Regions from separate parts of the Pseudoalteromonas sp. SW0106-04 genome, predicted to be linked through region 2. Evidence: predicted binding sites of a transcription regulator. Region 2 holds the regulator's gene; each other region holds the start of a gene.

Region 1 (10,581 bases), on a different contig from region 2:
CCGGTACACTGGTGTACCGCCCCAATGGTGTAGTGATTAATGCTCGAGTGATCAGTAGTCAGGATCAAGTCATTAAAGCCAGCGCCCGCCAGTTTATTCCTTACTTCGTCTTAGACGACCTATTGCCGCATGGTTAATAGCTCAGCGTTTGTGCTTTAAGCTATTGCTATTTAAGGTGAAGTTATTTGATAATAGAGGCCAGTGGCCTCTTAGTTAAATGGATATAACAACCCCCTCCTAAGGGGTAGTTGCAGGTTCGATTCCTGCAGGGGCTGCCAGTTTATCCACATCGACCTATCCCCATAAAAGCAATTTTTTTTCGTGTTAAAGACAGTACTTAGCAGATAAATACGATAACGGTCTTGCGATGCGTGCTTAGGTACCCATGCCTCTGAGTCGTGGACTCAGAGGCCGAAACAGGTATTACTAGGCGCCAGGGCCGCACTCTATACAGTGTCTAATAATATCAGGACCAAACTTTAGCTTGGCGTTAACGTTTCGTAGCGCCGTGCGCACGCCTTCCTCTATGACTGGGTGGTAAAATGGCATCTCTAACATTTGTGGTACAGTCATTTTGTTTTGCACCGCCCAGGCAAGCAAGTGAGCGATATGCTCGGCTGCAGGGCCTATCATTTCGGCGCCCAAAAATAGGCCGCTGCCTTGCTCTGCGTAAACTCTTAACATCCCTTTATTTTTTAACATAACGCGGCTGCGTCCTTGGTTTTCAAAGCTTACTTCGCCAATTTCATAGCAGCCACAATCACCAAAGCGTTTACTTACTTGCTGATATGACTCGCCAACCATCGCAATTTGTGGGTCGCTAAATACAGCCGCAATTGGCGCTCGACGTAAGCCATTACGCACATCAGGGTAGCGTCCTGCATTGTGCCCTGCGATAGTGCCTTGATCCGTAGCTTCATGTAGCAGCGGCACCATATTACTGGCATCTCCGGCAATAAATATGTTGCTGTCCCCGCATTGCATAGTGTATTCATCGGCAATGGGGACTCCTCGCTCATCAAGCTCTAGTGATGTATTTGTCAATGCTAGCTTATCGACGTTGGGTTTGCGGCCCGTGGCGGCAAGCACGTAGTCGAACTGTTCGTTGTGTTGTTGTCCATGATCGTCGGTATAAGTGAATAGAGCTTTATCGCCGACTTGTCGCATATTTGTCACTTGAGCATCGGCGTCTACGAAAAACTCTTCAGCGAAGGTGGTGGCGGCATAATCTTTTAAGACTGGATCGCTTAGCGGGCCAATTGCTCCGCCAACGCCGAATAACTTTACGCGTACCCCTAAACGATGCAATGCTTGGCCGAGCTCTAAACCAATAACGCCAGGGCCAAAAACAGCCACAGACTCGGGTAAGTCTTGCCAGTCAAAAACCTCATCGTTGACAATTAAGCGCTCGCCAAAGTTGTTAAACGCTTCTGGGTAACTAGGTCGGGAGCCGGTGGCGATAACGACACGCTTGGCTTCAATTAACGTATGATCAGCGACTTGAACTTGATGATCATTAATAAATTGTGCGTGGCCAATCAGACGGTCTTGCGGGTCGATATCTTCGACTGCATCAATTACAAAGCCAACAAAGCGATCACGTTCGCTGCGCACGCGATGCATCACTGCCTGACCATCAATAATAGGGGCTTGGGTATTAATACCGAAACGGTTCGCTGTGTGCACACTGTGGGCTGCTTCTGCAGCGGCGATCAAGAGTTTGCTGGGCATGCAGCCAACTCGCGCACAAGTTGTCCCGTAATGGCCTGCCTCAATCAAGAGTACCTTATTGGTATGTTCTTTCGCGCTGCGATAAGCACTTAGGCCGGCTGAGCCTGCGCCAATGACTAAAACATCAGTGCTCACTTTATTCATAGCAGTGTCCTTATAAAAAAGGGCCCGCAGGCCCTTAAAATGAATTAGTTGTTGGTGAAGTAAAGGGAAAGCTCATCAGAGCCACCGATATGTTGCCCACCAATAAATATTTGCGGTACCGTATCTCTACCGGATATTGCTTTTAAGCTGGTAAGCGACGCTTGACTACCCAACACAATTTCCTCAAAAGCAAGACCTTGCTGCGTAAGCATTGCTTTCGCTTTGGTACAAAACGGGCATCCCGGCTTTGTAATAATGCTTACCGGCTGAGGCTTACTTTGTTTGGGGTTAATATAATCAAGCATAGTATCTGCATCCGACACCTCAAAAGGGTCGCCTGGTTTTTGTGGCTCGATAAACATCTTCTCGACCACGCCGTCTTTTACGAGCATGGAGTAGCGCCAGCTACGTTTACCAAAACCTAGGTCGTTCTTGTCAACCAGCATGCCCATGCCGTCAGTGAACTCGCCGTTACCGTCAGGGAGTAAGGTAATATTGTCGGCTTCTTGGTGCTCAGCCCACGCATTCATAACAAATGTATCGTTTACCGAGACGCAGACAATGTCATCTACGCCATTTTGTTTTAGTACACCTGCAAGCTCGTTGTAGCGGGGTAAGTGTGTTGACGAGCAGGTTGGTGTAAACGCACCGGGCAATGAGAAAACCACGACCGTCTTACCTGAAAAGATATCGTCTGAGGTAAGTTGTTGCCATTGCTCGCCTTTACGCACTGCAAATGTCACCTGAGGAATTCGTTGGCCTTCGCTGTTGTTTAATGTTGTCATACTGATAATCTCCTTTCGATGTGTTGGGTACAGTGTGACAAAAGCGAATTGATTTGTATATCAGTAAGAATTGATGACTTTGATTGTTAAAATCGAACGCTGAACGTATCTTGATTTTAAATGTTACGTAGGGGAGTGCTGAACCAAAGCTATTGGCTCAGCAACACTAAATCATTCAGTTGAATATTCGCCAGTGGCCGTTTACCAATATTAGTGGCAACGGCACTGTGTTGGTAAAGCTGATTCACTTCTACACGGTGTAAGGTAGTTACCTGACGTGGCAAACGTTTGCCTGCATAGGTGGTGAGGTTGCTGCTATGCGCCAAAGTGAGTTGCTGACCCATCACTAAGCCGTTGGCTTTACCTAAGTTGACAACTACTTGGTCACCATCAATATGCTGAATTAATCCACGGGTGGGTAGGCAGCGCAGCTCATTGTTAAGGTCAAACATCACTTTCTCACTGAGCGCAGTAATTGCTCGTCCGTATTGGCTTTGCCAAAAAGTGCCACTGTTTACATCGATACGAGCGGTTTTTTCAAATTGCCAAGGCCCTTGAGTTTGATAGGCTTTTTGCCATATTTTTTCAAAGCTCAAGGCATCGAATAACGCAAACTCTACATTAAAATAGCGGTTATAGCTTTCGTCCTGCCAAAATGCATAATCATTATTTAATTGCTTGCCAGTGGAAATATCGGTGATTTGCGAAAGTAACACGTACTGACTGTTACTTTTGTCGCGAATATATTCCAGTACATTTTCATCATACTGAAATTGCTGTGTAAAGAAGGGGCTAACATCCACCGCTTCTTTAAAATAAGGAATAGGCAGCATTGCTAGTTGCGTTTGGCTCATAATTGCGTAGAGCTGCTTAGTAAAAGCTGGGGCCACGTCAAATATTTGACCATAACGAGCTTGCTGTGGATTATCCAATGCCGTGCGTGTGAGAGCAAAGTGGCTAACAAAGTCTTGTTCAGGGCATTGCTGTGGGTTATCTAACACTTCAATTTGCATGGTGACACTGATCATGCCATCACTTTGTTGCTCTTCGAGCAGCTGCATTTGTTGTACTTGACCATGTGCTTGCAAAGAAAGGTGATCTTGAGTGAGCACGCCGTTAGTCAAGGTCTGCACACTGGATAGCTCCAGCCCTGAATATAATAACGCCTGTTTTATGGCGTCGCTGACCGCGTTGGCGCGTGCTGTTTCAGTATCTCCATCCTCTAAAGTCGCAACCCCTGTGGTTTGCAACCATTGGGCGCTGACACTCGGGCTTATTAGTGCAATCATCAGTGCGCACATAGATGCCAAATATCGCATAGTTATCCCACCTAAAAATGTTCTTACAACAAAGACAGCAAAGAACATACCAACTCCCCTGTAATAGTGGCATTTATCGTGCATACTACTGAGCATAGGTTTAGAGACAATCAGTGTGGAGCAAAACATGCTACGAATGATGATACTGCTGATAAGCACATGGAGCATGCTCGGTTGCAGCAGCGTGTTTGATAAGCACGTTGAATACACCATAGAGCAGCCCGACAATTATCCGATTTTACGTGCGATTGGTTATGCACCTATCGCCCCACAGCCCGGTGAAAGCGCCCAGCAAAAATCGCTGATGGCGATGAAAGCTTCAAAGATAGAAGCTTACCGGGAGTTGGCGGAGCAGGTTTATGGCCAGCAAATGCAAGGGCAAACCACCGTTGCCAATGCCATTGCCGGAGATGATGTACTGCAAGCGCGGGTTCAAGGGGTGATCCGAGGGGCTCGAGTTAAACGCAGTTATGTTGTTGGCGACAGTTATGCGACTGAATTAGAACTGGATATGAAGCTAGTACACGATCTTTACATTACTCAGAGTAAACCTCGCAAGGTAAAAAAGGTCACTTACTACTGAGGTGCTTGCTGATATACAACACTGCCCCAAGTGTACGCCTGTGCGCTTGGGTTTTATCTTTTCTTGCCTTTATACACCTGCATTTTTGCTTTAATTTTTAATATCAAACTTATTCTAAGCGCCTCTTTATACTGCATTTACGGCTAACATCGGGTGCTGCAGAACTGAAAATCACTGCTATGCTTTAATAAATCAAACCCATTGCGTCCTAAGCGGTGCGCAGAAACTATGTAGGCTTTTAGGACGTAGTGAGCAGTGCGAAAATTATAAATAAAATACGGTGGCTGGGGCTAGGTTTAGTGTTAGCCATGACCTTGCTCATGAGTGCCATTCACGCTGGCGCAACTATGGACAGCGACTTGTTTCAAACGCTTATGCGCAATCAATACGGTACTCAACGTTTACTGGTGGCGCAGCGCTGGCAGCAATTACTAGCTAGCTTGAGTGCGCAGCCCGAAACCCGCAAAGTGCAACTGGTCAATCAGTTTTTTGCCACGCAAGTGCGCTACCGCACCGACCAACTTCTCTACAAACAACAAGATTATTGGGCAACGCCATTAGAAACCTTAGGGCAGGGGCTGGGCGATTGTGAAGACTACGCCATAGCGAAATACGCGTCATTGAGGATGCTAGGCATCGCTGATAATAAGCTAAGGCTTATCTATGTTAAAGCGCAAATAGGTGGCCCTCGCAGCCAAGAGTTTCAAGCGCATATGGTGTTGGGTTATTACCCGACACCCAGTAGCCAACCCATCATTCTCGACTCGCTGACAAGTGCTATTTTGCCAGCAGAGAAGCGCACTGATTTATATCCGGTTTTCAGCTTTAACAGTGAAGGTCTGTGGACTGCAACGTCAACCCACAGTGTGGCCGACCCTCGGGCGAGATTATCTCGCTGGCATTCGGTTTTAAAGAAAATGGAACAGCAAGGAGTTAGGTGGTGATAAAGCAAGCATCTACGGCGTCCAATGGGGCGCACCGTATATCTCTGGTGGTACAACTGTGGCTGGTGATTGTGGTTATTGCTTTGAGTGGGTTGATCAGCAGCGTACTCATTAGCGGATACAATGTTAAATCTAGCTTCACCGAAGAGCTTTATTTGAAAAACGCCGATAATGCCACAACCTTAGCGCTTGCGCTCAGTCAGATGAATAAAGACCCAGTGACCGTTGAGCTTTTCGTCTCAGCAGCCTTTGATACCGGCCACTATCAGCAGATTAAATTAGTCGATACACAGGGTGAAGTTGTGGTTGAGCGTTCGCTTACACAGCACGAACATGCCTCAGTACCTAGTTGGTTTGCACAGATGTTTGCTTTTGAGGTCGACGCCGGCGTTGCACAAATAAGCAATGGTTGGCAACAATACGGCACCTTGTATATTCAGAGTCAGCAAAGATATGCACTAGAAGCTTTATGGGACAATGTGCTCAATTTAGCCAGTGGTTTTGCCATTGTTGCGTTATTGAGCTGTATTGCTGCTTCACTCATTTTACGTTGGGTACTGAAGCCTTTAGAGCGAGTAGTCGCTCAAGCCCAAGGGTTCTCGAGAAAGCAATTTAAGCAGCTTGCAGTTCCCAATACGGCCGAATTAGCTGAGGTGACAGAGGCGATGAATCATCTGGCCGAGCGCTTTGGTGGCATTCTGCGCGAAGGGAACGAGCGTATTGCCCGCGCACAATACCTAGCCCAGCACGATACAACAACAGGGCTGGCCAATGGTCGGTACTTCCTGTCGCGTATGGAGCAAGAGTTAAAGCAAGTTAGTCATGATCAGCAAGTGTTGATACTAATGCGTTTGGCAAACTATGAGCAACTGCGGGGGAGCTTAAACCCGGAACAGTTTTATAGGTTGGAGAAAGAGCTGGCGCAGTTACTGATTAGGTATGCAGAAACTCAGCAAGATAACCTCCATGACTGGCAGCTTGGGCGCATTAGTCATTGTGACTTTGCTCTTCGACTCAATGAGGTCATGGCCGCAGAGGATAGCTCAAGGATGCTGACGCAATGCTGCAGTGAATTTGGCGATACCTATAATGGGCTGATAGAGCTGAGGCACAGTATTACCTATATTGAACAAAAGCAAAGCGGTGAAGAGGCTTTGCAGCAAGGTCAACGGTTGTTGGCAATGGCGACCGCTTCCGGCGTAGATATGTACGCCGATGCTGCAACCGAGCACCACCAAGTAGCGGCGGCGACTGGACAATCTTTAACGCAAGCGCTTGAAAAAGAGCAGTTTGAATTAAAGCTCACAGACGTGCTGAGTTTTGACGATAGCTGCGTACAAAGTGAAGTCGGTTTATATTTGAAAGTGGGTAACAAGGTCCATTCGCGACGCTACTATCAACGCCTGCTCAGTGAACAACAATTGGATGCGCAGCTGGACTGGAAAACGGTGAAAACATTTTTCAATGAGAAGTTATGGCTGCATTACGCTCAGCCTCTTGCTATCAAACTCAGTGAAGTAACTCTAGAAGATGAAATCGCTTATACCAGTATTCTTGCATTAATATCGAGTGAGCGGCAGCTAGCATCGCGCCTAACCTTGGAGTTTTCTGAGTCATGTTTAATCAACATGGCTGAACAAGTGAAAGAGTTCTGCCGAGAGGCAAAATTAGTGGGTTGCCAATTAGGTTTAACAGATGCAGGTCAAGCACTGAACCAAGTTGATGGCTTAGAGCAGTTGGGGTTAGACATTATAAAGCTTGATAACACCTTGGTGCACAACATCAGTAATGATGAGGCAACTCAGCAGTTGGTGAGGCATATTTGTGCGCAAGTGCGCCCTTTGGGAATGATGGTCGTGGTGGAGGAGCTGGCTCAAGACATTGCTGTTGAATTACTCAAAGAGTTGGGGGTCAGTGCCCGTATTCAAATTCAGCAAGGGCATTAATGCCCTTACCCAGCGCCGTTGACATGCAACGCTAATTGCAGTCGGTCTTTGACTTGTAGCTTGGCAAATGTCGAGCTTAAATGCTGCTTTACGGTGCGCTCAGAAATATAGAGTCGTGCCGCGATAGCCTTGTTGGTTTGTCCTTGAGCCACGAGCTTGGCGACCTCACATTCACGCTCGCTCAGCTTACTCAAATCCGCAGAAGCAGATGAACAGGCCTTATCGGCGATGGAAAGTGCACCAATAAGATTGCTTAGCAAGCAGCCAGGAAGCCACAGAGCATTGTTTTCAATCGCGTCACGCGCCTGCTTAAGTACAGCCGTAGTGGCGAACAGTTCTACATAGCCGCGCGCACCTAAGCTAAACCCTTGTTGTAATTCACTGACACAGGGATTTCGAGTCATCAAAATAATTGCGATATGACGAGCATGTAATTGGCCAATGATCTGTTGCCAATCGGGCATGCCAGTGAGTACCCAAGCAATACGCGCATCGGGTATTTGCTCGGGCAGTGCATAAAGCACTTCCATTGGCCCACCTAGGCGCTGCCAATGGCTAGATATGAGCCCTTGTTCGGTTATAAACAGATCCATGGCTAACGCTCCGTCATCGCCTGAGAAGTAGCTTTAAGAATGGGCTTTAATAAATAGTCTAATACCATTTTTTGCCCGGTGATAATATCCACTTGGGTTGTCATTCCTGGAATAATCGTGAGTTGCTCGCTCATGAGCCGCGCGATGTTTTTAATTGCACTAAGTAATAGGTGTTATCGCGCTCATCGGTGACGGTATCGGCACTGATATGAGTGACTTGGGCTTCCAACCCGCCATAAATAGTAAAGTCATAGGCTGTGAGTTTGATCATCGCCGGTTGCCCTGGGCGTAAAAAGGCAATGTCTTGTGGCGCGACTTTGGCTTCCACAAGTAGTTGATCATCAAGGGGGATGATCTCCACCAAGTCACTGCCAGGTTGTAACACCGCGCCCACAGTATTGACCAACAGGCGTTGCACAGTGCCACGAACTGGCGAGCGAATATCTGTTTGTGTAACCTTATCAGCAAGCCCCGTTTGTGTTTCCCGCAAGGCATCGAGGCGCAGCATCGAGTCGGAGAGTTGGTCGCGCCAGCGGTTCACCATGGTCAGTTCGACCTCATCAATTTTACTTTGCGCTTCTTCAATCGCCGCCTGAGTTCGCTTCAATGCTGCTTGGGCGCGCTTTATCTCACCTTGTAAGTCCACAGCCTGTCGCTCTAAGCGGATTATGTCGACTTCAGAGACGGCCCCAGATTGCAGTAATGGTCGTGTTACCCTCAGTTCTCGTTGGCTTAGTGCTAGGCTGGCGCGGTACTGCTCAATGGCTGCGGCTGTTTCATTATAGTCTTGGCGTCGCTGTTCTAATTGCCGTTGGTGAATACGAATTTGCTGGGTCAATTCCTGCTTATTACTGCGATATTGGGCTTGTTCATACTTAATCGCATTAGGCGCTTGCTGCTTTAGTTCATCGCTAAATACCAATTCAGTATTTGCGGTGAGCGCTTGTAAGCGAGCCACTTCTGCGCTTAACCCTAAATATTGGGCGCGGCTTTCACGCAGGCTGGAGACAAACCGAGTCGGGTCGACTTTGACGAGGAGGTCCCCTTGTTCAACAACTTGCCCCTCCTTGACGAGAATTTGCTCGACCATGCCTCCGTCATAAGATTGCACAACTTGCAGTTTTTGTGAGGGGATCACTCGTCCTTCGCCGCGTGTCACTTCATCTAGTTGTGCGTAGGCGGCCCACACTAGCAGCAGTATAACCGCCACGGCGATAGCATAAAGAAGGCCGCGCGCCGCCAGTGGTTGCTGCTGCATTTGCTGCCAATGCGCATCAGCCACCCAGTCTTGCTGATTGGGAGGCATGAAGAAACCATTAAACAGACGATTGAGTAACCCCTTTTTGGCGCTGCGTTGAATGCCTCGGCCTAAGCGCTCAAAACTCGCTTGCTCAATACTGGATGGCGGGTGTTCTTGCTCTTTCATGATGCGCGTTTCACCGATTTTTTCGTCAAGTGAGAGGTGATCGTCGCTTTATCTCCATCGGCGATGATTTGACCCTTATCCATGACTATCACTCTATCAACGAGTTCCAACAGGGCTGAACGATGGGTAACAAGTACGAGCGTTTTGCTGGAGCAGTAGTGTTTTAGGGTATGGATTAACCGTTGCTCACTGCTGTGATCTAGGGCGGCACTGGGCTCGTCCAATAGCAACACCGGAGGGTCATTGATAAGGGCCCGAGCCAGAGCAACGGCTTGGCGTTGTCCGCCAGAGAGCAACTTTCCTTGTTCGCCAACTTGCAAATCAAGGCCGTCAGGATGGGCGTTGATAAGCTCCATCAGACCAGCTTTCTCTGCAGCTGCTATTATTTGTTCATCTTCGGCATGCCACGCACCAAGCGTGATGTTGTCTCTTAACGTACCGTACATTAAGCTCACGTCTTGGGGAACGTATCCTATATTGTGGCGTAGCTCAGCCGGGTCGAGTTGGCCGATATCAATGTCATCAACTAATATATGGCCTGCATTAGGGCTATATAACCCTATAAGAAGCTTCTCAATGGTGCTTTTGCCAGAGCCATTTTTACCGACCAGGGCCACATGCTCACCGACATTAATTTGCAGTGACACGTTGCGTATAATAGGCACTGCGTTTTCATCATAGCTAAAATTAACTTGATCTAACTTGAGGTGGCCGTTAAGGACTGGGTGAGATACCCAGTGTTTGCCCTCTGGTCGCTCTACTGGTTTGTCCATTATCTCATTAAGCGAATCCATAGCCGTAGCAGCGTGATGATATTGTGCCATCACAGCGGCTGTTTGCGAGATTGGGGCCATGGCGCGAGAAGACAACAGATACGCGGCAATCAATCCGCCTTGCGTTAATTCGCCGTCAATCACCAAGTACACGCCAACAATGATAAGGCCAATGCCGACTCCTTGCTGCATCCAGGTAGACAGATTAGTAATTGAGGCACTGAGCAAACGGCTTTGGGCATTTATACGCGCCAAGTACAGTGTCGCTCGCTCCCACGCTGATTGCACTTTACATTCTCCATGAAAGGCTTTGATATCATCGAGGTTGTTTAAGCTC
Region 2 (10,581 bases):
TATCAATAATAAAGTCGGCGTGGGAGATGAGTACATCAAGAAGCTGCTTCTCTTCACGAATAGCGACATCCAACGTCATATTTTGCATGGATAAGGGGTGTAGTCGACGAGTTTCAGAGAAACGCTTAATCAACGTTTGTTCGTCACTATCAAGGTAAAACAGCGAAGGCTTAGCAAACTCAGGCAGGTAAGCGAGAATGTCGTTAAATTCATGCTGTTCTTTGGGCAAATTGCGCACGTCGATACTGACGGCAATTTTGTCATAATTTGCTGAAACACTGCGCACCAAGGAGGGGAGTAAAATAACTGGGATGTTATCTACGCAATAGTACCCAAGGTCTTCGAGCACCCGTAACGCGACTGATTTTCCAGAACCCGAGCGACCACTGACAATGATAAGTTCCATCCGACAACTCCTTGTTTTACCCCAAGACGCACATTTAAACCACACCATGAATCAATACGGCGCGCATTAGTCGGCGATCAATTGATAAAGCTCTTGATCGCTGCTGGCCGAGCGCAGTTGTTTACACAGTTGTTTGTCTTTTAGTTTATCAGCAATTGTCGCTAAGGTCTTCAGGTGTTGTTCAGTCTCATTGGCCGGCACTAAAAGTGCGACAAAGATATCCACTGGACGGTTATCAATGGCATCAAAGTTAATGGCTTCGCGATTGGTTACAACAATGGCAATCGTACTGTCGATACCATCGAGACGGCCATGTGGAATAGCAACGCCTTTGCCGATGCCAGTACTGCCCAGCTTTTCGCGGGTTAGCAAAGCATCAAGTACCGATTGCTCGCTGAGGTGAGGACTGTGCTGATGAGCCACCTGAGAGAGGTACTCCAGCATTCTTTTTTTGCTATTAAAAAGGACCGCAGCTTTGCTGCAGTCCTTGGTAAAGAGTGAATCTAGGTTCATGTTAGTGACGAGATAATTTCTCTTTATGTTTAATCACTTGACGGTCGAGCTTATCAATTAAGCCGTCGATCGCCGCATACATATCCTGGTGCTCTGCGGTTGCGAACAGTTCACCACCGTTAACGTGAAGAGTAGCTTCTGCTTTTTGTGTTAGTTTTTCAATATCAAGAATGACATGCACATTATTTATATGGTCAAAGTGACGCTCTAATTTTGCAAATTTGCTATTCACATAGTTGCGAAGAGAGTCAGTGATTTCTACGTGACGACCGGTAAGATTTAATTGCATAAGCATTTTCCTTCTTGTCTAACGTCTATATCAAACTTTTACGCTGATTTGACGGTGGAATGGCTAGCGATTCACGATATTTAGCAATCGTGCGCCGAGCCACTTTAATTCCTTGCTCGGCTAGTACGTCGGCAATCTTGCTATCACTCAACGGTTTAGCAGGATTCTCCGCAGCTACTAGCTTTTTGATCAATGCTCGAATCGCTGTGGACGAGCATTCACCTCCGTTTTCGGTTGTAACATGGCTGGAGAAAAAGTACTTCAGCTCAAAAATACCCCGTGGTGTATGCATATACTTTTGGGTGGTCACACGGGAAATCGTTGACTCATGCATTTCCACCATTTCGGCAACGTCATTAAGCACCATTGGCTTCATTGCCTCTTCACCATGTTCAAAGAATGCCTGTTGTTGTTGAACAATGCAATTAGTTACTTTAAGTAGCGTATCATTGCGTTGTTCCAAGCTCTTTATAAACCATTTCGCTTCTTGTAAATGCGAGCGAATAAATTGACTATCACTTTGCGACTTACAGCTTCGCGACATTGATGCATAGTGATCGTTAACGCGGATCTTAGGCATACTATCTGGGTTTAATTCAACCACCCAGCGGCCTTTAACTTTCTTCACTGATACATCTGGAATCACATACTCTGACTGCTCTCGCACAATCGTGGCTGCAGGAGTCGGATTTAAACTGTGTATCAGTGTCATCACCTCTTTTAACTGCGCTTCTTTAAGCTTAGTCTTTTTCATCAAGGTGCGATAGTCACGACTACCAAGCAAATCAATATAGTTACAAACTACCTCTTTGGTCTCTTCAAGCCAAGGGGTTTGTGGGTCAAATTGCTTGAGCTGGATCAACAAGCACTCTTGTAAAGAACGCGCACCAATTCCTACTGGATCAAAGAGTTGGATACGCTTAAGAACGGCTTCAATTTCATCAAGCTCGATACCATCGTCTTGTTCATCATGATTCAAGCTTTCCAGCAGATCTTCACAACTGACTGTTAAAATGCCGTTGTCATTGATGGCTTCAATGATGGCTGTGGCGATGGCCTCGTCGGTGGCACTAAAAGGTGTTAATTGCAGCTGCCACATTAAATAATCGTGTAACGACTCGGTGGTTTCGCCTTGGTAGATAGACTCATCTTCTGGCATAGGCCCAGAGGAGGCAACGGGAGCCGCACTAATATACTCATCCCAAGACACATCCATGGGCAAGTCTTCACTGATGGACTCGTTGTTCATGGCATCAGCACTTTCAACTTCATCCTTACTGGCGCTGGCCGTCTCGGCGGTATCGTTATTTTGGTTGTCGGACGTCGACTCTTTTTGCTCTTGGTTGTCGTTATTGTCGGCGTAATTGTCTTCTTCAACTTCAAGTAATGGGTTGGCGTCCAACGCCTCTTGAATTTCTTGTTGGAGATCCAAAGTACTGAGCTGCAACAGGCGAATCGCTTGCTGCAATTGTGGGGTCATTGTTAATTGCTGGCCTAGGCGCAGCTGTAATGATTGCCTCATGTATCTCTAACAATCCTTTAATCGTTATAATCTAAACTGCTCACCCAAATAGACGTCGCGAACCGTTTGATCGGCAAGAACTTGCTCTGGAGTGCCAGAAGCAATGAGCTCGCCATGGGAAACAATGTATGCGGTTTCACATACGTCTAGGGTCTCTCGCACGTTGTGGTCGGTGATTAATACACCAATGCCACGATTGCGCAGATGCTCTATGATTTTCTTTATATCTAACACTGAAATAGGGTCGACACCAGCAAAAGGTTCATCCAACAAGATAAACTTGGGGTTTGCCGCCAATGCTCGCGCTATTTCTACCCGGCGACGTTCGCCACCAGATAACGCCATTCCTTGTGAGTCTCGAATGTGCTGTATATTAAACTCATCAAGTAGGCCCTCAAGCTCGCTTTCACGCTCTGCTTTGCTTAAGCCCTTGCGGGTTTCCAGGATGGCCATCAAATTTTGAAAAACTGTCAGCTTTCGAAAAATAGATGATTCTTGCGGTAAATAACCAATACCTAAGCGCGCACGAGAGTGCATCGGCATCAAGGTGATATCCTCATCATCAATACTGATGGTGCCTTTATCACTGGGTACCAAGCCAACTATCATGTAAAAAGTAGTTGTCTTACCGGCTCCATTAGGGCCGAGCAAGCCGACGATACTACCTGCTTGTACTTCTAAGCCCACACTTTTGACGACCTCCCGGCCTTTATAGCTTTTTGCTAATTTTTGTGCTTTAAGAGTCGCCATTATTGCTCTTTCTCCGGCGTATCGTCACTTTGTGGTGTTAATGTTGTGCGCACTCGTGTGCTGGAGTTTTCATCCTTTTCGGCGGTGATCAGCTGTTTGGCAATATCATAGCTTATGGTTTCGGCAACGATATGCTGGTCGGCCATGGCAATCTTAGCATCACCTTGAATTTTAAGGGTCTCAGAGGCGACGTCATAACGAATTTCCAGCGCCTGTGCAGAAATCTCAGTGCCATCTTCCATCACTTCGGTGTACACAGCTGGTGAGCCGGTGGCTACGAGCAATTGCTTGTTATCACCCAATTCTGGACGACGGTGAGCCTCAAGGCGGTCAGCTTTTATTTCCCGTTTGCCGTGAACAATATGCACGTTCTTATCAAAAATAGTGATATTTTCTTTGATCAGTGCTTGTTGTTTGTCGGCATCAATTAACACTTCCTTGGCGGTAATTTGCTCAGCAGTAGCGCTAGCAGAGCACAAGCCAATTGCGATGGATGTAATTAATGCACTGATTTTATTGGTCATAATATATTGTTCGCGTATGTTCTGTTAATTCAACTATCTCTGTATTGAGGTCTGCTTTCAAGCCTTGCCCGGTGATCTTCATATTCGGGCCACTTAATACTACAGCCTGCTCGGACTCCATGCGCTGGCTATCTATATCAACTTGAATGGCCTCAGCGCTGACCTTCTCAATCATCGCCCCTTCTTTTAAGTTGGTGGCGGTGACGTTATTTTCCAAGATCAAAATGTTGTTGTTGTATAAAGTTGCTTCATCGGCGTTTACCTGCCAATTTTCTGTTTCACCATATAAGGTAAATACCGGCTTGGTGAAATGCGTAAACCCGAGTTCTTGATACAGCTCCATTTCCTCAGCATAAACGGTGTGGCTTAACTTACCCTGATCGTTATAACTAGTCTGACTTAGCCCAGTTGCGATATAGTCGGGTGTGGCAATATGGTCTTGCTGAGCGACACCATCATCTGTCGACTTCATAAAATAAGGGTACCAAAGCCACGCCATCGCGACGATAAATAGCAGTGATATGAGCGCTCTCGCTGCGTTCATGTGCTACTTCCCTGTGTTCCCAGGCTATGTCCTTGGGCCAGCATCAGCAAATCTGTGAGCTCACGCACAGCACCAAAACCCCCTGGTAGCAAGGTACTGTAATGGGCTATTCGCTTAACCAATGGGTGAGCGTCGTTAACCGCTACGGCGAACCCGACTTGCTCCATCACCGGTAAATCAGGGCCATCATCACCAATGTAGGCTATTTGCTCATCGCTTAGGTTTAATGTGCGTTTTAACTGTGCATAGGCTTCGAGCTTATTCTCTTTACCTTGATAAATGTGGGGGACACCCAAGCTTTGCATTCGCGTTTGTACTATCTGTGATTGTCGCCCGGTGATAACAGCAACTTCAACACCCGCATTGAGCAACGCTTTAATGCCGAACCCGTCTTTGGTATTAAAGGCCTTTAATTCCTCGCCTTGATTGCCTAAGTAAATACGGCCATCTGAAAACACGCCATCAATATCGCAAATTAACAATCGAGTGCGCTGTGCACGTTGCCACGCGCCTTCGTCTATGGCTTGGTATAACTCTGAAAACAACACTAAATCACCCCCGCGCGCAATAAGTCTTGCGTGTTCAGCGCGCCAATGGGACGTTGCTCGTGATCGGTCACGATGAGTCCATTAATGCGCTTTTGCTCCATAATTTTCAGTGCTTCCGCCGCCAGCATATGAGCATCGGCTGTGGTGCAGTTTGGAGTCATTACCTCAATCAGCGCGGTGTTGTGAATATCCACTCGCTGCTCCAATACACGGCGTAAATCGCCATCGGTAAATAGCCCTACCAGTCGCTCATTATCATCGACAACAGCGGTCATTCCTAAGCCTTTGCTTGAGATTTCTAACAAGGCTTCTTTAATGCTTTGTGATTGGTGGCTACGTGGCACGTCATCGCCGCTATGCATAACATCATTCAAGGTCAGTAATAAACGTTTACCTAAGCTCCCGCCGGGGTGGGAGAGGGCAAAGTCATCGGCGGTAAAGCCTTTGGCTTCTAATAAAGCAACAGCGAGGGCATCGCCCATTGCCAAGGTTGCGGTAGTGCTTGCGGTGGGGGCTAAACCCAGTGGGCAGGCTTCTTGCGATACTTTAATACATATATGGGCATCAGCTAAGGTCGCCATACTTGATTGAGGATTGCCGGTCATGGCAATCATGGGCGCGCCAATACGTTTAATTACCGGAATAATGCTCACAATTTCGTGCGTTTCGCCAGAGTTAGAAATGAGCATAACGATGTCATTTTCAGTGATCATGCCTAAATCACCATGGCTGGCCTCACCTGGGTGCACGAAAAACGCTGGAGTGCCGGTACTTGCTAGGGTCGCGGCAATTTTATTACCAACATGTCCTGATTTACCCATGCCAATAACGATGACTCGGCCGCTACAAGCCATGATCATCTCGCACGCTTGAATAAATTGTGCGTCTAAATACTGATGTAACTCCTGCAAAGCGGTTTGTTCTATTTCTAAAACCCGTTGTGCGGTGGCAATAAAGCTTTGGCTCATACTATTACTCTAGGCTAACTGACTAAAAATATATCCTTGGTAGGCAAAAAATGCGACTAGTAAAAAGCCGCCCTCGATTCTGTTGATACGCCGCGCGCCACGAAAGTTCAAACTCATGGCAATAAGCACCACCGTTGCCGCAATCATAATTAATGCATCACGGTTAGCAGCGGAGGGGTCGATAACCGATGGGTTTAAAATACCGGCGATGGATAGGACCGCGAGAATATTAAATAGATTCGAGCCGACAATGTTGCCCAGTGCTAAGTCGTCTTCATTTTTCAGCACCCCAGCCACACAAGCAGCAAGTTCCGGTAAACTAGTGCCAATGGCAATGATGGTAAGCCCAATGACTAAATCAGAAAGGCCAAAATACTGGGCTATATCCACTGCTGAGTCGACAATAAAATGCGAACTGATGGGCAGCATCGCCATCCCGATAATCAACCAAATCAGTGCTGACTTGGTGCTCACCCCACTGGGTATTTCATCACAGACTTCACTCACCAAGGGATCGTCATCATTACTTTTTTGATTGCGTGAAATAACAATCAAAAAAACGATAAAGGTGACAAAACCGCCCGCCAATAGCCATCCCTCAAGCTGAGAGAAATAATTATCGGTAAACATATACCATGCAATCAGTGACACCACGAGCACAATGGGCATTTCGCGCTTTAGTGTAATGGAGGACACTGAAAGTGGGCGTAGCAAAGCAGTAATACCTAACACCAAGAGAATATTGGTAATGTTTGAACCAATAGCGTTGCCGACAGCGGTATCGGTTTTATCTGCCAGTGCCGCAGAAGCTGATACCATCATCTCTGGTGCCGACGACCCCATTGCGACCACGGTCAAACCGATGATTAGGGCTGGCACCCCTAAGTTGCGAGCCAGCGCAGCTGCGCCATAAACGAAACGATCCGCACTCCATACTAGGGCGACAAAACCAGCGACTAGAATGGCGAAAGAGGTGAGCATGATTAATGAGCCATTGATGTAAGTGAAACCTTGGCGCAGATAGTAACAAACTGGGCTGTGTTTGTGTAAGAAAACCGTGTGTTTAGGTGTTCCACTGAGCAGGAATTTGAATGGGCTTACAAAAATTTACAGAATCTTTTTTCCCTCAGCGTAAAAAAACTTTAAAATACGAGGTCTAATGATAGAAATGAGCGGGAGAGCGACTTGTCGCAACCAATAGTAGAAATCAAGGATGTTACCTTCTCGCGCGGAGAGCGTGTTATCTATCAAAATATGGACTTTACCATTCCGAAAGGGAAAATCACTGCTGTTATGGGCCCAAGTGGTATAGGTAAAACCACTTTGCTCAGGCTGATTGGTGGGCAATTAAAGCCCGATTCGGGCGATATTTTATTTCAAGGCAATAGCATTCCAAGCATGTCACGTTCGGCGCTTTATCAAGCGCGGACAAAAATGAGCATGTTGTTTCAAAGTGGTGCGCTGTTTACCGATATGTCGGTGTATGACAATATCGCCTTTCCTCTTAGAGAGCACACTGAACTCAGTGAGGAGTTAATTCGCTTGGTGGTGTTAATGAAACTACAAGCGGTTGGCTTACGTGGCGCAAAAGATTTAATGCCTGCTGAGTTGTCCGGGGGGATGGCACGCCGCGCTGCTTTGGCTCGCGCGATAGCCCTAGACCCTGAATTTATCATGTATGATGAGCCTTTTGCCGGACAGGACCCTATCTCTATGGGCGTGTTAGTGCGGCTAATTAAATCACTCAACGAAGTGTTAGGGTTGTCTTCTTTGATTGTTACCCACGATGTGCAAGAGGTGTTGAGTATCGCCGACCACGTGATTATTCTCGCCGACAAAGGGGTGATTGGCAGTGGCAGCCCGGCACAAATGCGTGAACATGAATCGCCCTTAGTGCAGCAATTTTTGCAAGGGCTGTCTGATGGGCCAGTGCCTTTCCACTTTGATGCTGAGCCTTATGAACAGGAGTTGTTGTCATGATGCAGTCGCTGCTTAATTTGTGGCAACGCCTTGGACATAAAAGTCTAAGCCGTTTCGCGTCGATGGGGCGCGCTACACAGATGTTGCTGGGTGCCTTAATTAGTGTTCCTAATGTGCGCAAAGGCACGCCCTTATTAATTCGACAGCTGTATATGGTGGGTTTTCAGTCACTGATTATTATTTTGGTGTCAGGGCTGTTCATTGGCATGGTCTTAGCTCTGCAAGGCTATACCGTATTAGTTGATTACGGCGCTGAAGATAGCTTGGGGCCCCTGGTTGCTTTGAGCCTATTACGCGAACTAGGGCCGGTGGTGACGGCGCTGTTATTTGCTGGTCGCGCTGGCAGCGCGTTAACCGCCGAAATAGGCTTAATGAAAGCCACCGAGCAGTTAACGAGTTTAGAAATGATGGCTGTAGACCCGCTGAAGCGCGTCATTTCACCACGCTTTTGGGCCGGCATGATTAGTATGCCGCTGCTTGCGCTGATCTTCTCTGCTATTGCCATCATCGGCGCACATTTAGTGGGCGTAGATTGGCTTGGTGTAGATAGAGGCAGCTTCTGGTCTATTATGCAAGCGCAAGTGTCGTTCGAAAAAGACGTTCTCAACGGCCTGATTAAAAGCTTTGTCTTCGCCTTGTTGGTAACCTGGATAGCCCTATACAAAGGCTATGACTGTATCCCGACCTCTGAGGGGATCAGTAAAGCGACCACAGAAACCGTTGTGCATTCATCATTAGCCGTTCTTGGCTTCGATTTTATTTTGACCGCCGTAATGTTTGGCGGCTAAAGGATTAACACCATGAATTCGAGAAAAATTGAAATTTTAGTCGGCTTCTTTGTCACTCTTGGTGTGGCGGCGCTGGCAATTCTGGCTTTAAAGGTCGCCAATGCAGGATTAGCTGGTAGTAATGGCACTTATTCATTGCAGGCTAAGTTTGAAAATATAGGATCGTTGAAAACACGCGCTCCGATTAAAGTCGGTGGCGTTGTGGTTGGCCGTGTTGAGGGCATCCAAGTGCACCCCAGTGAATTTGTTCCTGTGGTTGAAATGGCCATCGACAACCAATATGAGTGTAAGTTTTCCGATGCCACATCGGTATCGATATTAACCTCGGGCATACTCGGCGAGCAGTATTTGGGTATTTCCCCGGTCATAGCGAGTGACTCGGCACAGCAAAGTTGTTTAGGCAATGAAGTGGCGCAGGCACAAAGCGAGGATGAGCTTTCGATAGATGCCGTATTTGGCGTACAAACGAAAGCGCTCAAGGATGGCGATATGATCACTGACACCAAATCAGCCTTGGTTTTAGAAGAGCTTATCGGCCAGTTTTTATTTAATCAAAGTAGCGAGTAATGATTATGCGTAAGCTGTTCATTGTTTTAACTGCCGTACTCTTGGCCGCCACTTCTAGCTTACAGGCACAAGAGGTGGATTTAAGTGAACCTTATAAAATGGTGCGTCAGGTTGCTGATAACACCTTTAAACGTGTTGAGCGCGATCAACAGAAAATTCAAGCCGATAAAGAATACCTAAAGGTCATTGTCGAAGAAGAGCTGTTGCCCTATATCGACTATAAGTATGCGTCTTATCGTATGCTCGCAAGCTATATTCAAAAGGCGCGCAGTATCGAAGACCCCGAAGAGAAGAAGCAGGCGATAGCCCATATAAAGCGCTTTATTGATGTCTTCAGAAACTACCTGGTAACTACCTATGCTGGGGTGTTTACGCAGTACACGAACCAAAAGGTTGAGTTTGCCGCGCCTCGCGATGTTGGTGATGCGAATGTGGTTGTGGTAAAGACCACCATTAAGGACCCAGGGAAACCAGACATTGATATTGGCTTCAAAGTGCGTAAGGATAACGACAACCAATGGCGTGCTTATGACATGATCGCCGAAGGCATCAGTTTGCTTGATGCCAAGCAAAGCGAAATACACGGTATTTTGCGCCAAGAAGGTATTGAGCACGTGATTGATTTACTAGATAAGAAAAGCCAGTTACCTGTGCAATTTCGAGGTGATGGTGTCGATGAGTAATCTGTCGCTGCAACAAATAAAGCCACAGCACTTTGCCATTGCCGGTGAGCTAACTCGCTACAGCGTTGCCGATAAACGCTTAAGTGAGCAGCTTGTGCAAGGCCAAGAGCAAGTGGAAATCGATTTGAGCGAAGTGACGCGAGTCGATACTGCAGGCTTAGCGTGGCTTATTCAGGCATCGTCGCAACTGCAACGCCAAGGGCGCCAGTTACAACTAAACCATATACCTGAGCAGTTGCATAAACTTATGCAGTTGGGACAGGTCGAAAGTATTTTTGAGTGAGAGTGATGCAAAGCAGTCAAGTAGAAGCTTTATTAAAACAAGAGCTAGGTCTTGAAGAGATAATCGTAAAAGTAGAAGGGACCCATTACCAAGTAATTGCCGTGGGTGACTGCTTCGATGGGCTCACACCAGTGAAAAAGCAACAGCTTGTTTATAAACCACTGATGGAAAAAATCTCAGACGGCACCATTCATGCGGTTTCTATTCGCGCTTTTA
Region 3 (10,581 bases), on a different contig from region 2:
TGAATTTAAATATAAAAATTAATGACTTTACTTATAAGTTGGTAACTTTGAGGCAGGAGAAGAGCAAATAGTTATAGGAACAAATAATAAAAAAGGGCCTTACGGCCCCAACCACAAATAGCAACCTCAACTAACCGATATAGTCAAATAAGGATAAGTTCGACAAGCGGTTAAAAGTGGCCTGCGAAGCCTGCAGCGCAGTCTCATGACGAGTTAACTCGGTCACCGCTTCAGCCATATCCACTTCAACAAGATCAGCTTTTGCTTCTTTGTTATTAATATCAACATCGGCGTTGGAAAACTCAATACGTTCAGCCGTATTAAGGCGTCCACCTAAACCTGCTTGGGTAAGTGATACCTGGTTTTGTGCACTACTTAACTGCACCAAACCATCGGCCAAAACTTGTTGGTAATCCTCAATACCTAATCCAGGTGTGGTGATCCCATTAATCAAATCCTCAAGGGTATTAAGCACGTTGTCTCGCCCCGGCGGGGCCAAATCGAAGGTCGCCTGTCCAGGAGCTGCGCCTTGAATATCAATTTCCATACCGGCAAACTTAATCGGCTCGCCGGGAGTGTAGGTCCCAGTAACCGCAGGCGTTAATGGCGCCCCGTCTTGCAGTATTTGATAGCTATCGGGAGGACCGGCCGTGATATCCACCGTCATCGTGTTGGCGGTTGCGCCAGCGGCTGGGTCTGAGTTGTAATTTTGTTTATGAAATTGGTCAAAAGCGTTTTGTTCGTTCACATACACTGTTGCCGAAGTCACACCGCCGCCGGGCGTAGCTGTATTGCTATCAACATTTAAACGCGTGGGTACTTTTTCAAAAACATCGAAACCGTTGTCTGATGATTTAATACTCACCCCTTCGGCAACCGTGACTTTATGTTGGCCTTGGTCGCCACCATACTCGTAACGCCCACTTGCACTATTAAACTGGTAACTCTGGTTGTTATCTTGATAGCCAGAAAAGATAAACTTACCGTCTTCAGACTTGGCATTCATCAAATCAAGCAAGTTAGCCTGGATGGCTTTTAACTCTTCCGCTAAACCTTTACGGTCTTGCTCTGTTAATGCACCATTACCAGCCTGTACGGTAAGCGTATTAGCACGTTGAATAGAGTCTTTAATGTTTTTAAGGACACTGTCTTCTGTCTCTAAACGACTGTTGAGCAAATTAAGGTTCTTGGTGTATTGCTCGTTACTGGCAATAGCATCACCATATAGCATGGCTCGCGTTGTCGCAGATGGATCGTCGGATGCAGTTAACACGCGCTTTTGCGTATTGATCTGCTCTTGTGCTTTGGCAACCTTAACCTGGTTTTCTAAAATACTGGTTAAGCCTTTTTGATAAATTTGATTATTGGATAAACGCATATTATTTACCTCGCGGAGCTAAGCAGGCTATCAAACACCGTTTGTGCTGTAGAAAGCACTCGCGCTGATGCCGCATAACTTTGTTGAAAGCGCAGTAAATTAGCCGCTTCCTCATCTAAATTGACACCTGACATCGACTCATACCAAGCGTTCGATTGCTCCTCCAACGCAGAGAAAGCCGCATGACTGGTTTGTGCTTGGCTAGTTACAATCCCTATATCAGTCACTATACCTGCGAATGCTTGGTTGAATGTTTTGAGATTATCGGCGCTGCCACTGCTGAGCACATTTTCTCGCACTAACTCTTCGCTTTGTAACCCAGCGAGTGCCAGGCCATTACGGTTATCGTCAAAACCCCCGGTGTTAAACTCGAGGCTAAACGTATCACCTGCAGCCGGGTTGCCTTCAATATTAAAGTCAAAGCCATAGTTTGCGTACGGTGCTCCTGCTTGAGCGAGCATATTTTCAGCAGGCGGTGTAATGGTAAAAGTCGTTGTGCCATTGCCATCGGTAATCGTGTACTCGTTAGGATTACCTGTTTTTTGCAAGCTGATTGGCCCGTTCGTTAAGCTTGGCGGCGGGCCCACAGTGATGCCGGTTGAGTTGGCAATATCAGTCACCGAACCGGGAGAAATTGCCGCTTCACTGACGTTATTTAACGCTGTTTCGGTGCGAATTGGCGACGCTAATGCCAGCTTTTCTGGCCGCGTAGTTGCCAACCCAACATTACTGGCTGCAAAGGCATTTAACTTGATATCAAAGCTATCTCCCGCCGCTGGCGCACCAGTCACATCAATATCTAAGCCATAAGACTCGCCACTTGTTACTGTGGTTGAGTCTATCACTCCAGCCGTTACGTTGGCCGTCGACGGCGTACCGATAGGCTCACCTTTATTATTAAGGGGCACTATCTCTACGGTTGTTGGCGAAGTAAAGGTAACACGGAAATCCGTTGCCGGAATCTCTTTGCCCATTCCCTGCTCTAAACCAGCCTGCAAATTGCCCGACCCCGCATTAGCGGCAAATGGTAAGCCGTTGACGGTGGGCAAAGTGAACAGATCACCGCCTATTTCACCGATGGCGTCCATCCCCAAGCGGTTTTGCTGATTGAAGGCGTCGGCTAATGATAAGCCCATTTGTCCTAGCTGATTTTGCGCCGGTGTAAGTACCTCATCTCGATAAGCCAGCAGGCCACCAATCTCGCCTTTTAAGCTGTTGGTATCAATCTCTAAGCTATTGGCTTGCCCGGAGGTCACATCAAGGCGAAGTTCCTTAAGGTTCGGATCTGGGTCGCCATTTAACGAGAACAAGTTAAAGCTACCATTTTCCATAACCAAGGCTTCACCTGTGGACATGAACACCAATTTTTCACCATGAGGTCCGTCAAGTGTTTCTAGGTTCATTAGCTCTGAAAGATCTTTAATCGCTTTGTCGCGCTCGTTATAGACCGAGCTGGCATCAGCTTGATCTTTCTTGCCATGAACAGCGGTAATTTGGTTGTTCAGCTCACTAATTTTCTCAATTAAGCCATTGGCTTCATCAGCAAGGATCCCAAGCTGATCATTCACCACACTCTTTTGTTGCGACACAATCCCTGACAACCTATCCATCTGATTAACAAAGTTTTCCGCGTTGGTGAAGAACAACGAGCGGGTAACATTGTTAGAGGGCTGATTCAGCGCCTCTTGCAAATTATTAAACATGCCATTGATTTGCGTAGACAGGCTATTGGACTCCTCAGAGAACTGGCTATCAATACGCTGTGCTTCCTCCATAAAGCGCTCAAAGAAGGAGCGATTAGAGGTATCTCTATTGAGTTGCTGTTGTGCAAACTCATTGAGCAAACGATAGGTTTGCCCACGGCCAACCTGATTGTCGAAGGTGGTGCCATGCTCTGTACGCTCGCGCACGTAGCCTTCGGTATTAATATTGGCAATATTTTTACTGGTAGTATTAAGCAGCTCAGTATTGGCACGAATGCCTGAACTGGCAATGTTTAGTAGGTTAAATGACATGATCTACTCTCCTTGCCTTAGCAGATCACCGGCTAGGGCGCGTAATTCGCTTTGCCCTAACACACGTTTAATTTTCTCTGCATACTGTGGATCGGTGGCGTAGCCAGCTTGTTGTATAGCGTCGATAAACTGATGAGGCTTATCGGCCACATCTAAAGCCTGCTGGTAACGGGGATTAGTTTTTAAAAATGAGACAAAATCATCGAAACTTTGTTTAATAGAGTCATACACTCGGAACGGTTCTTTACGCTGAACCGCAACTCCTCCTTCATACTCTAATGTTGGTTTAACAGTCGCTTCCCCCTGCCAGTCACGGTGCGCTTTGATATTAAATAAATTGTTCGAACTTTCGCCGCTCGCAGTTTTAATAATGTGCTTGCCCCAACCAGTTTCCAATGCTGCTTGAGCAACCATAACACCGGGGTGCACACCGATTTTACCAGCCGCTTCACGGGCAACGTCCCACACCCCTTCGACAAACTCCTTGGCATTGGCGAAATCGGCTTTGTGAGTGATAGGAGATGCCTCAGTGTGTTGTTCTTGGGTTTTCACTTGCGCGTTGTTTAACCGCGCATCACGCAAAGCTGACGCAGGCATATAGCTGTCTTTTTGTGGGGATAACTGTTGCACAATCAAATCGGCCAAGCCCAGTGAGCCATTCGCCGATAACTCACTGGAAAGCTGCTGATCATGCATGTCTTGGAAGTATTTAACGCTGCTGGCATTAAACGGACTGTCTTCGTCTTCGAAGGCTTCATTGGCTTTGCGCATGCTTTTGAGCAGCATTTGCGTAAAGATAGACTCAAACTGCTGCGCTGCTTGCTTTAGGGCCGCGCGCTCGCCGTCGCTGCCGGCAGGCTGTTTTAACGCATCTTGACGAAGCTTATCTAAGCTATTGAGATCGAAGACGCTTTGCGTTTGCAGTTGGTTAGCATCCATAAGACTGACAAAGTTATGACTAGATGAATAAACTAAAGCAAAAAACGTACCACTGACTTTATAGTTCTGATTAACAAGAACTTAGATGGCTATAAAAACAGCAAACCCCAAGGCTTTGGGCACTTGGGGTTTGCTGTTGCAGTATCAGATTTAAATGACCACCAACTGACCATTAATAGCACCAGCCTCTTTTAACGCCTCAAGGATGGCCATTAAATCTCCAGGTGCGGCGCCCACTTCATTAATCGCGCGCACAAGGTCGTCTAAACTCACCCCGGGGTCAAAAACAAAGGCACGCGAGTCGTCTTCACGCACATCAATAATACTTTGATTGGTAACCACCGTCTCACCCTCGGCCAATGCATTAGGCTGCGACACTTCTGCATTTTCGGCGATGGTCACCGTGAGCCCGCCATGGGTAATAGCCGCTGGCTGTAACTTGACATTTTTGCCAATCACTATGGTACCGGTACGGGAGTTGACAATGATTTTCGCAGCATTATCGGCAGGAGTGAATTCAAGGTTTTCCAGCGTCGATAAATAAGCGACTCGTTGCGAAACATCACGTGGGGCAGTTACGCGCACTGACGCCGCGTCCATTGCCATTGCGGTATTCGGCCCGACGAGATTATTAATGGTATCGGACAAGCGCTTCGCGGTAGTAAAGTCAGGGCGATTAAGGTTAAAGGTAATGTAATCCCCTTGGGTAAAGGGGCTTGGGATCGCGCGCTCGACAATGCCGCCATTAGGAATTCGCCCCACAGTTGGCGTATTGACCACCACACGTGAGCCATCAAGCCCTTGCGCGCCTAATCCACTGACAACTAAACTACCTTGAGCAATAGCATAAATATTACCATCGACACCTTTCAAAAAGGTTTGCAATAAGGTACCACCGCGTAGGCTCTCGGCACTGCCTACTGAAGAGACAGTGACATCCATACTCTGGCCGGGTTTGATAAACGCCGGCATATCCGCATGAACGGCAACCGCTGCAACATTATTTATCTTTGGCTTAAGGTTGGCCGGCAAAGTAATGCCAAAGTTATTCAACATCGCTTTAAAGCTTTGTTCGGTAAAGCGGCTTTTCTCTCCCGTGCCAGGCAGACCCACAACTAGACCATAACCCACTAATTGGTTACTACGTACGCCCTCAACCATGGCCACATCTTTGACACGCTCGGCAAAACTTTGCCAGCTAGTCAACGCCATGCAGAACACGATAAGGTTTAACCATTTCATGACTGGACTCCTTAGAATGGGAACAAAGTGCTCATAAAGAACCGTGATAGCCAACCGGCACTTTGCGTTTCTTGCAGCTCGCCTTTGCCAGAATATTGAATACGCGCATTAGCGATACGGCTACTTTCTACAGTGTTTTCGGAGCTCACATCAGCTGGGCGAACAATGCCTTCTAAGCGAATAAACTCCTGCCCAGTATTGAGCGTTAACCATTTTTCGCCACGAATCACCAGGTTACCATTGGGCAGCACACGCATCACATTCACGGAAATATTGCCTGACAAACTATTGGATTGATTAGATTTAGCGTCGCCGGTGAACGAAGCATCTGAGTTCACACCCATTTGAATGCTATCTCCACCGATATTGACCGGATTGCCGCCTAAACCAATAACCGGCTCTAACCCCAGCTCGGTCTCCCTGTCAGTTTCCGTTTTTGCCGTTTTTGATGCTTGCGTTGACTCACGCAGTACCACAGTAATGATATCTCCAGTACGCAACGCTTTCTTATCGGCATACAAATCGTTCGCCAATACGGGATTGAAAAGGCCGCCACTTTGGGTCATGTTTTGTGTTGCTTCCTGCGGATACATCGGCGCATAGTAAGGGTCGTTTTCGACAACATGGGAGTTTTGTGTAGAAACACACCCTGTAGCAAGTACAAAAGTAATTGATAGTGCAATTGGCCTAATCATAATGCCCCCACTTATAGCTGCTGATTAATATAGCTGAGCATCTGGTCTACAGATGAAATCACTTTAGAGTTCATCTCATAAACACGCTGTGTCTCAATTAAGTTGACCAGCTCTTCGGTCACATTGACGTTCGAGGTTTCCAATGCTCCTTGAACAATAATACCCAAGCCGTCTACTCCCGGGTTACCTTGCACCGGAGCGCCACTGACAGCGGTTTCGGTGTAAAGGTTTTGGCCCATAGGTTCAAGCCCTGATGGATTAATAAAGTCACTGATCACCAACTGACCAATCACCACATTGTCCGCCTGCCCGGCTACGCGCACCGAAACCTCTCCGTCTTGCGACACAGTAATAGACTGCGCGTCATCGGGCACGTTCATTTCTGGTTGCACCGGAAAACCAGCACCACTGGTGACGATACGACCGTCTTCGTCGGTCGTGAATTGACCATTACGGCTGTAAGCAATATTGCCATCAGGGAGCAACACCTCAAAAAAGCCTTGTCCTTGAACCATCCAGTCGAGGGAGTTCTCCGTGCTTAGCATATTGCCCTGGGAGAAATTCTTCTGGTTAGCAACCACCTTGGCACCGGCGCCAAGCATCAACCCCGAAGGCATCTCTGTATCTTGTGAAGAGCGCCCGCCAGGTTGGTTGATATTTTGATACAACAAATCTTCAAACACGGCGCGGCTCTTCTTGTAACCGACCGTGCTGGCGTTGGCCAAGTTGTTGGAAATAACCGAAATATCGGTCTGTTGGGCGTCAAGCCCGGTTTTACTGATCCACAATGCTGGGTTCATAGTAGTGACTCCTCGCTAATGTTACATAATCCGTAGCAATGACTCAGCACGCTGGTCATTTTCTTCGGCGGTTTTCATTAGCTTGACTTGTAATTCAAACTGACGTTGATGGCTGATCATATCGACCATCTCATGTACAGGATTGACATTCGACATCTCGAGAGCCCCTGACATGATTGATACATTTTCAGAAACATCAAGTTGTTGGCCATTTACGGGTCGAAACAGACCGTCGTTGCCCTTTTCCACCTGATGCCCTGTGGCCTCAACAATTTGCAATCTGTCCACTTCTTCAAGAAAGTTGGCCGGTGCGCCTTGAGGGCGAACTTGAATGGTGCCGTCTTTGCTGAAACTTATTTTCTCAATCGGAACAGGCAGGATAACAGGCCCCCCTTCGCCAACAACTTGACGGCCATCTCTATCGAGTAGCATCCCCTCTTGGGTCATTTTCAATGAACCAGCTTTGGTATAGGCCTCGTTACCAGCATCATCTAATACCGTCAGCCAACCGTGCTCACTCATAGCAATGTCTAAGTCGCGACCGGTTTCAGAAATACCGCCGGCTGTGGTGTTGGTCCCTGCGCGTTCTTGTAGAGCAAAAACGCGTGTCGGCAGCCCTTCACCAAAGGCCTGCATCGAGCGTGCCTGAGCGATATCGGCTTTAAAGCCTGTGGTGTTAGCATTGGCAAGGTTGTTACTTTTAACCCCCATCCCCAATAGGCTTTGCTTAGCTCCTGAGGTGGCAATGTACAGCATCTTGTCCATTGGCTTGCTCCTTAAAATCGTCGTTATATTGACTAAAGCAAGATTGATACCAGAAAAAAGGGAGTTATTAAAAAGGAGAGATTAGAGAGATGAAAAAAAGGCCACCCAAAGGTGGCCTAGTAGAATTTTTCTTATCGGATCTGCAGGATATTCTGTTGCAGCGTTGAGTTCACCTCTAACGCCCGAGAGTTAGCCTGGAAGTTTCGTTGTGCACTGATTAAATCAACTAGTTCATTAGTAAGGTTGGTATTCGATTGCTCCAACGCTTCGGAATTAATCGTGCCCAAGGTCCCGGTTCCTGGCTCACCGGCGATGGGCTCACCAGAGTCTAAGCTCTCTTTCCAGCTGGTATTACCTACCTGCTGCAAGCCCTGAGAGTTAGGGAAACGGACCATCGCAACCTGACCTAAGAAGGTAGAGTCGCCATTACTATATGAGGCAACTAACTTACCATCACTACCGATTTCAATATTAGATAAGCGGCCCACGGTCGAACCATCTTGTTCCAACGCCTTCACCTCGAAGCGGCTAGAGAATTGGGTTGGGAGCTTGTTACCCGTCGCAGCTTCATCACGCCAATTTAAGTTAATATCATTAAACTGGGCGCCGTTGGTCAAAATACCGCTGGCGCTAAGGTTAGCACCCGATAACGTCATTGGGTTAAACGTCGCGCCGGTATTGGGCGTGCCATCTGTTTGCAATGGTAAACCCGCTGCATCAAAAGTAAACTGGGTGATGGGGCCTGCACCTGCGTTACCCGCGTTATCCACTTCAGTGCCATCGACGGTGGCGCGCACATCCCATTCGTTGGAAGCCGTTTTTACAAAGAAAAACTGCAGCACGTGGGGCTCACCCAGAGAGTCATAGACCGTTGTTGATGTTGACGAATTATAGGTGGCCGAGTCACTTGGGTTAAATGGCGTTACCGTTGGCACCGTGGCGCCTGCATCCAAGTTAAACGAGCTGTAGACATTATCTGTCGCATTTGGAGAGCCTGATGAATCAGGTATTTGAATCGGGTTGGCCGTACTCAAACTCACCGAAGTGGTATCACCGGTTACCGCATCTGTTGGGAAACCTTGCAGTAAGTTACCTTTAGCATCGACTACGAAGTTATCATCATTAAGCTTGAACGCCCCAGCTCGCGTATAGGTAAAGTCTTGCGAGGCTAAATCATCAGCCATGGCAAAATAACCTTCACCGGTAATCGCTAAATCCAGTGCATTTGACGTGAACTTCAAAGAACCTTGGTGAAACTGCTGCGCGACCATAGTGGTTTGTACACCATCACCGTTCTTCGTTTTACCGCCACTGAATACTGATGCCGCATACACATCAGCAAACTCTGCGCGGGATTCTTTAAAACCTGTGGTATTGACGTTCGCAATGTTGTTTGCGGTCACATCTAAGTCTTTTTGGGCTGCTGCCAACCCTGTTAAAGCGATATTGAAACTCATGTTTCACCTCTTCGTAATAACTGCCCGCAGGCAAATGCTTTACACTGAAATCTCAGCCACCTCAGCGAGCTTCACTGCGCCCTCTTTGGTGTTCACGATGATCCCATTCGCGCCGTTGATATTAACGCTTTCAATATTTTTGAATGTTGCCATAGGTAAAGAGCTGTATTCACCATTGATGCTGCCCTCTGCCACAATGTCGTACTCACCAGGAGGAAACGGATTGCCGTCTTTGTCGAGACCGTCCCATTCAAAGCGAATTGCACCAGCAGGTTGCGAGCCTAAATCAACCACCTCAACCACCTGACCTTTATCGTCTTTAATAGTGAGGCTTAAATTATCAACAGGCTCTTTAGCAAGAACAGTCCCTTTACTCACTTCACCGCTATACAACTCGATAGTTTCAGACTCCAACAACGCCTTTTTCCCGACTAGCGTTGACGCCTGCAGCGCCGAGTTAGATGTCATTGACGCAGCCAAAGAGTTAAAATTCTCATTGAGCTTTGAGATCCCCTCAGCCATGGTGAAATTAGTCATCTGCGCAATCATCTGGTCATTATCCGCAGGTTTGCTCGGATCCTGATAGGACAACTGCTGAGTCAGCAGGCTGAAAAAATCTTCCTGGGTGAGCTCATCGCTCTTTTCTTCCGGCGCCTTATTTTGGTTATCCCAATACAGGGAGCCTAGACCCGTTGCTGATTGCACATTATTGTTCATGCTCTATCCTCGCTTTAACCCTTACCAAGCTGCAACGTTCTCGTTAGCATTTGCTTAGCAGAGTCGGCTATTTGCACATTCGTTTGATAGGAGCGTGACGCCGAAATCATGTTTGCCATTTCCTCAACCACATTGACATTGGGTTTATAGATATAGCCGTTCTCATCCGCCATCGGGTGACCTGGGTTGTATTCAATTTGCAACGGTTTGTCACTCTCGACTACACCCAGGACTTTCACTCCCACAGACTCACCTTGCTGTTTGCCTACCGCTTGCTGCAACTGAGCAGCGAAAACGGGTTGGCGAGCGCGATATGTCTGCTCCACTGAGGAGCTAACCGAGTTTGCATTTGCTAAGTTACTGGCCGTGGTATTTAAGCGCACGTTTTGTGCACTCATGGCCGAACCAGAAACATCAAAAACATTAAATAAACTCATGATTATGCTCCTTGACCACCTAGGGCTTTCTTAAGACCGGAAATCTTGCCGTTCATAAAGCGTAAGCTGGCCTGATACTCTATAGCGTTCTGTGTATACAAGTTCCGTTCCACCTGTACATCAACAGAGTTACCAT

The links. Region 2 encodes sigma-54, which starts transcription at its own class of promoters, with help from an activator protein. Its sites were predicted from a motif close to GTTGGCACGNNNNTNGNNT; they were not measured.
Region 1: W04_RS10195 (flagellar assembly protein T N-terminal domain-containing protein) is a predicted target of sigma-54. The motif match lies at 4,015-4,033, and genes of this name have one in related genera.
Region 3: flgJ (flagellar assembly peptidoglycan hydrolase FlgJ) is a predicted target of sigma-54. The motif match lies at 4,368-4,386, and genes of this name have one in related genera.

Annotation. Positions count from the first base shown of each region.
Region 1 covers NZ_BCAI01000007.1:178,833-189,413, forward strand. The annotation lists gene W04_RS10175 (FlgO family outer membrane protein) at 1-137, shown strand, start outside; tRNA gene W04_RS10180 (tRNA-Arg) at 204-278, shown strand; gene W04_RS10185 (dihydrolipoyl dehydrogenase) at 427-1,875, opposite strand; gene W04_RS10190 (glutathione peroxidase) at 1,920-2,660, opposite strand; gene W04_RS10195 (flagellar assembly protein T N-terminal domain-containing protein) at 2,810-3,979, opposite strand; gene W04_RS10200 (LPP20 family lipoprotein) at 4,107-4,562, shown strand; gene W04_RS10205 (transglutaminase-like cysteine peptidase) at 4,871-5,506, shown strand; gene W04_RS10210 (LapD/MoxY N-terminal periplasmic domain-containing protein) at 5,503-7,452, shown strand; gene W04_RS10215 (response regulator transcription factor) at 7,458-8,045, opposite strand; gene W04_RS19180 (hypothetical protein) at 8,048-8,179, opposite strand; gene W04_RS10220 (HlyD family type I secretion periplasmic adaptor subunit) at 8,176-9,471, opposite strand; gene W04_RS10225 (type I secretion system permease/ATPase) at 9,468-10,581, opposite strand, start outside.
Region 2 covers NZ_BCAI01000002.1:298,336-308,916, reverse strand. The annotation lists gene rapZ (RNase adapter RapZ) at 1-406, opposite strand, end outside; gene ptsN (PTS IIA-like nitrogen regulatory protein PtsN) at 473-919, opposite strand; gene hpf (ribosome hibernation promoting factor) at 921-1,208, opposite strand; gene W04_RS04080 (RNA polymerase factor sigma-54) at 1,234-2,730, opposite strand; gene lptB (LPS export ABC transporter ATP-binding protein) at 2,755-3,480, opposite strand; gene lptA (lipopolysaccharide transport periplasmic protein LptA) at 3,480-4,004, opposite strand; gene lptC (LPS export ABC transporter periplasmic protein LptC) at 3,994-4,548, opposite strand; gene kdsC (3-deoxy-manno-octulosonate-8-phosphatase KdsC) at 4,545-5,096, opposite strand; gene W04_RS04055 (KpsF/GutQ family sugar-phosphate isomerase) at 5,096-6,064, opposite strand; gene W04_RS04050 (calcium/sodium antiporter) at 6,074-7,045, opposite strand; gene W04_RS04045 (ATP-binding cassette domain-containing protein) at 7,250-8,044, shown strand; gene mlaE (lipid asymmetry maintenance ABC transporter permease subunit MlaE) at 8,053-8,832, shown strand; gene mlaD (outer membrane lipid asymmetry maintenance protein MlaD) at 8,845-9,399, shown strand; gene W04_RS04030 (phospholipid-binding protein MlaC) at 9,405-10,082, shown strand; gene W04_RS04025 (lipid asymmetry maintenance protein MlaB) at 10,075-10,365, shown strand; gene W04_RS04020 (BolA family protein) at 10,371-10,581, shown strand, end outside.
Region 3 covers NZ_BCAI01000011.1:8,572-19,152, reverse strand. The annotation lists gene flgL (flagellar hook-associated protein FlgL) at 131-1,378, opposite strand; gene flgK (flagellar hook-associated protein FlgK) at 1,384-3,393, opposite strand; gene flgJ (flagellar assembly peptidoglycan hydrolase FlgJ) at 3,397-4,332, opposite strand; gene W04_RS12900 (flagellar basal body P-ring protein FlgI) at 4,483-5,574, opposite strand; gene flgH (flagellar basal body L-ring protein FlgH) at 5,586-6,266, opposite strand; gene flgG (flagellar basal-body rod protein FlgG) at 6,281-7,069, opposite strand; gene W04_RS12885 (flagellar basal body rod protein FlgF) at 7,091-7,834, opposite strand; gene flgE (flagellar hook protein FlgE) at 7,966-9,291, opposite strand; gene W04_RS12875 (flagellar hook assembly protein FlgD) at 9,331-10,008, opposite strand; gene flgC (flagellar basal body rod protein FlgC) at 10,023-10,445, opposite strand; gene flgB (flagellar basal body rod protein FlgB) at 10,448-10,581, opposite strand, start outside.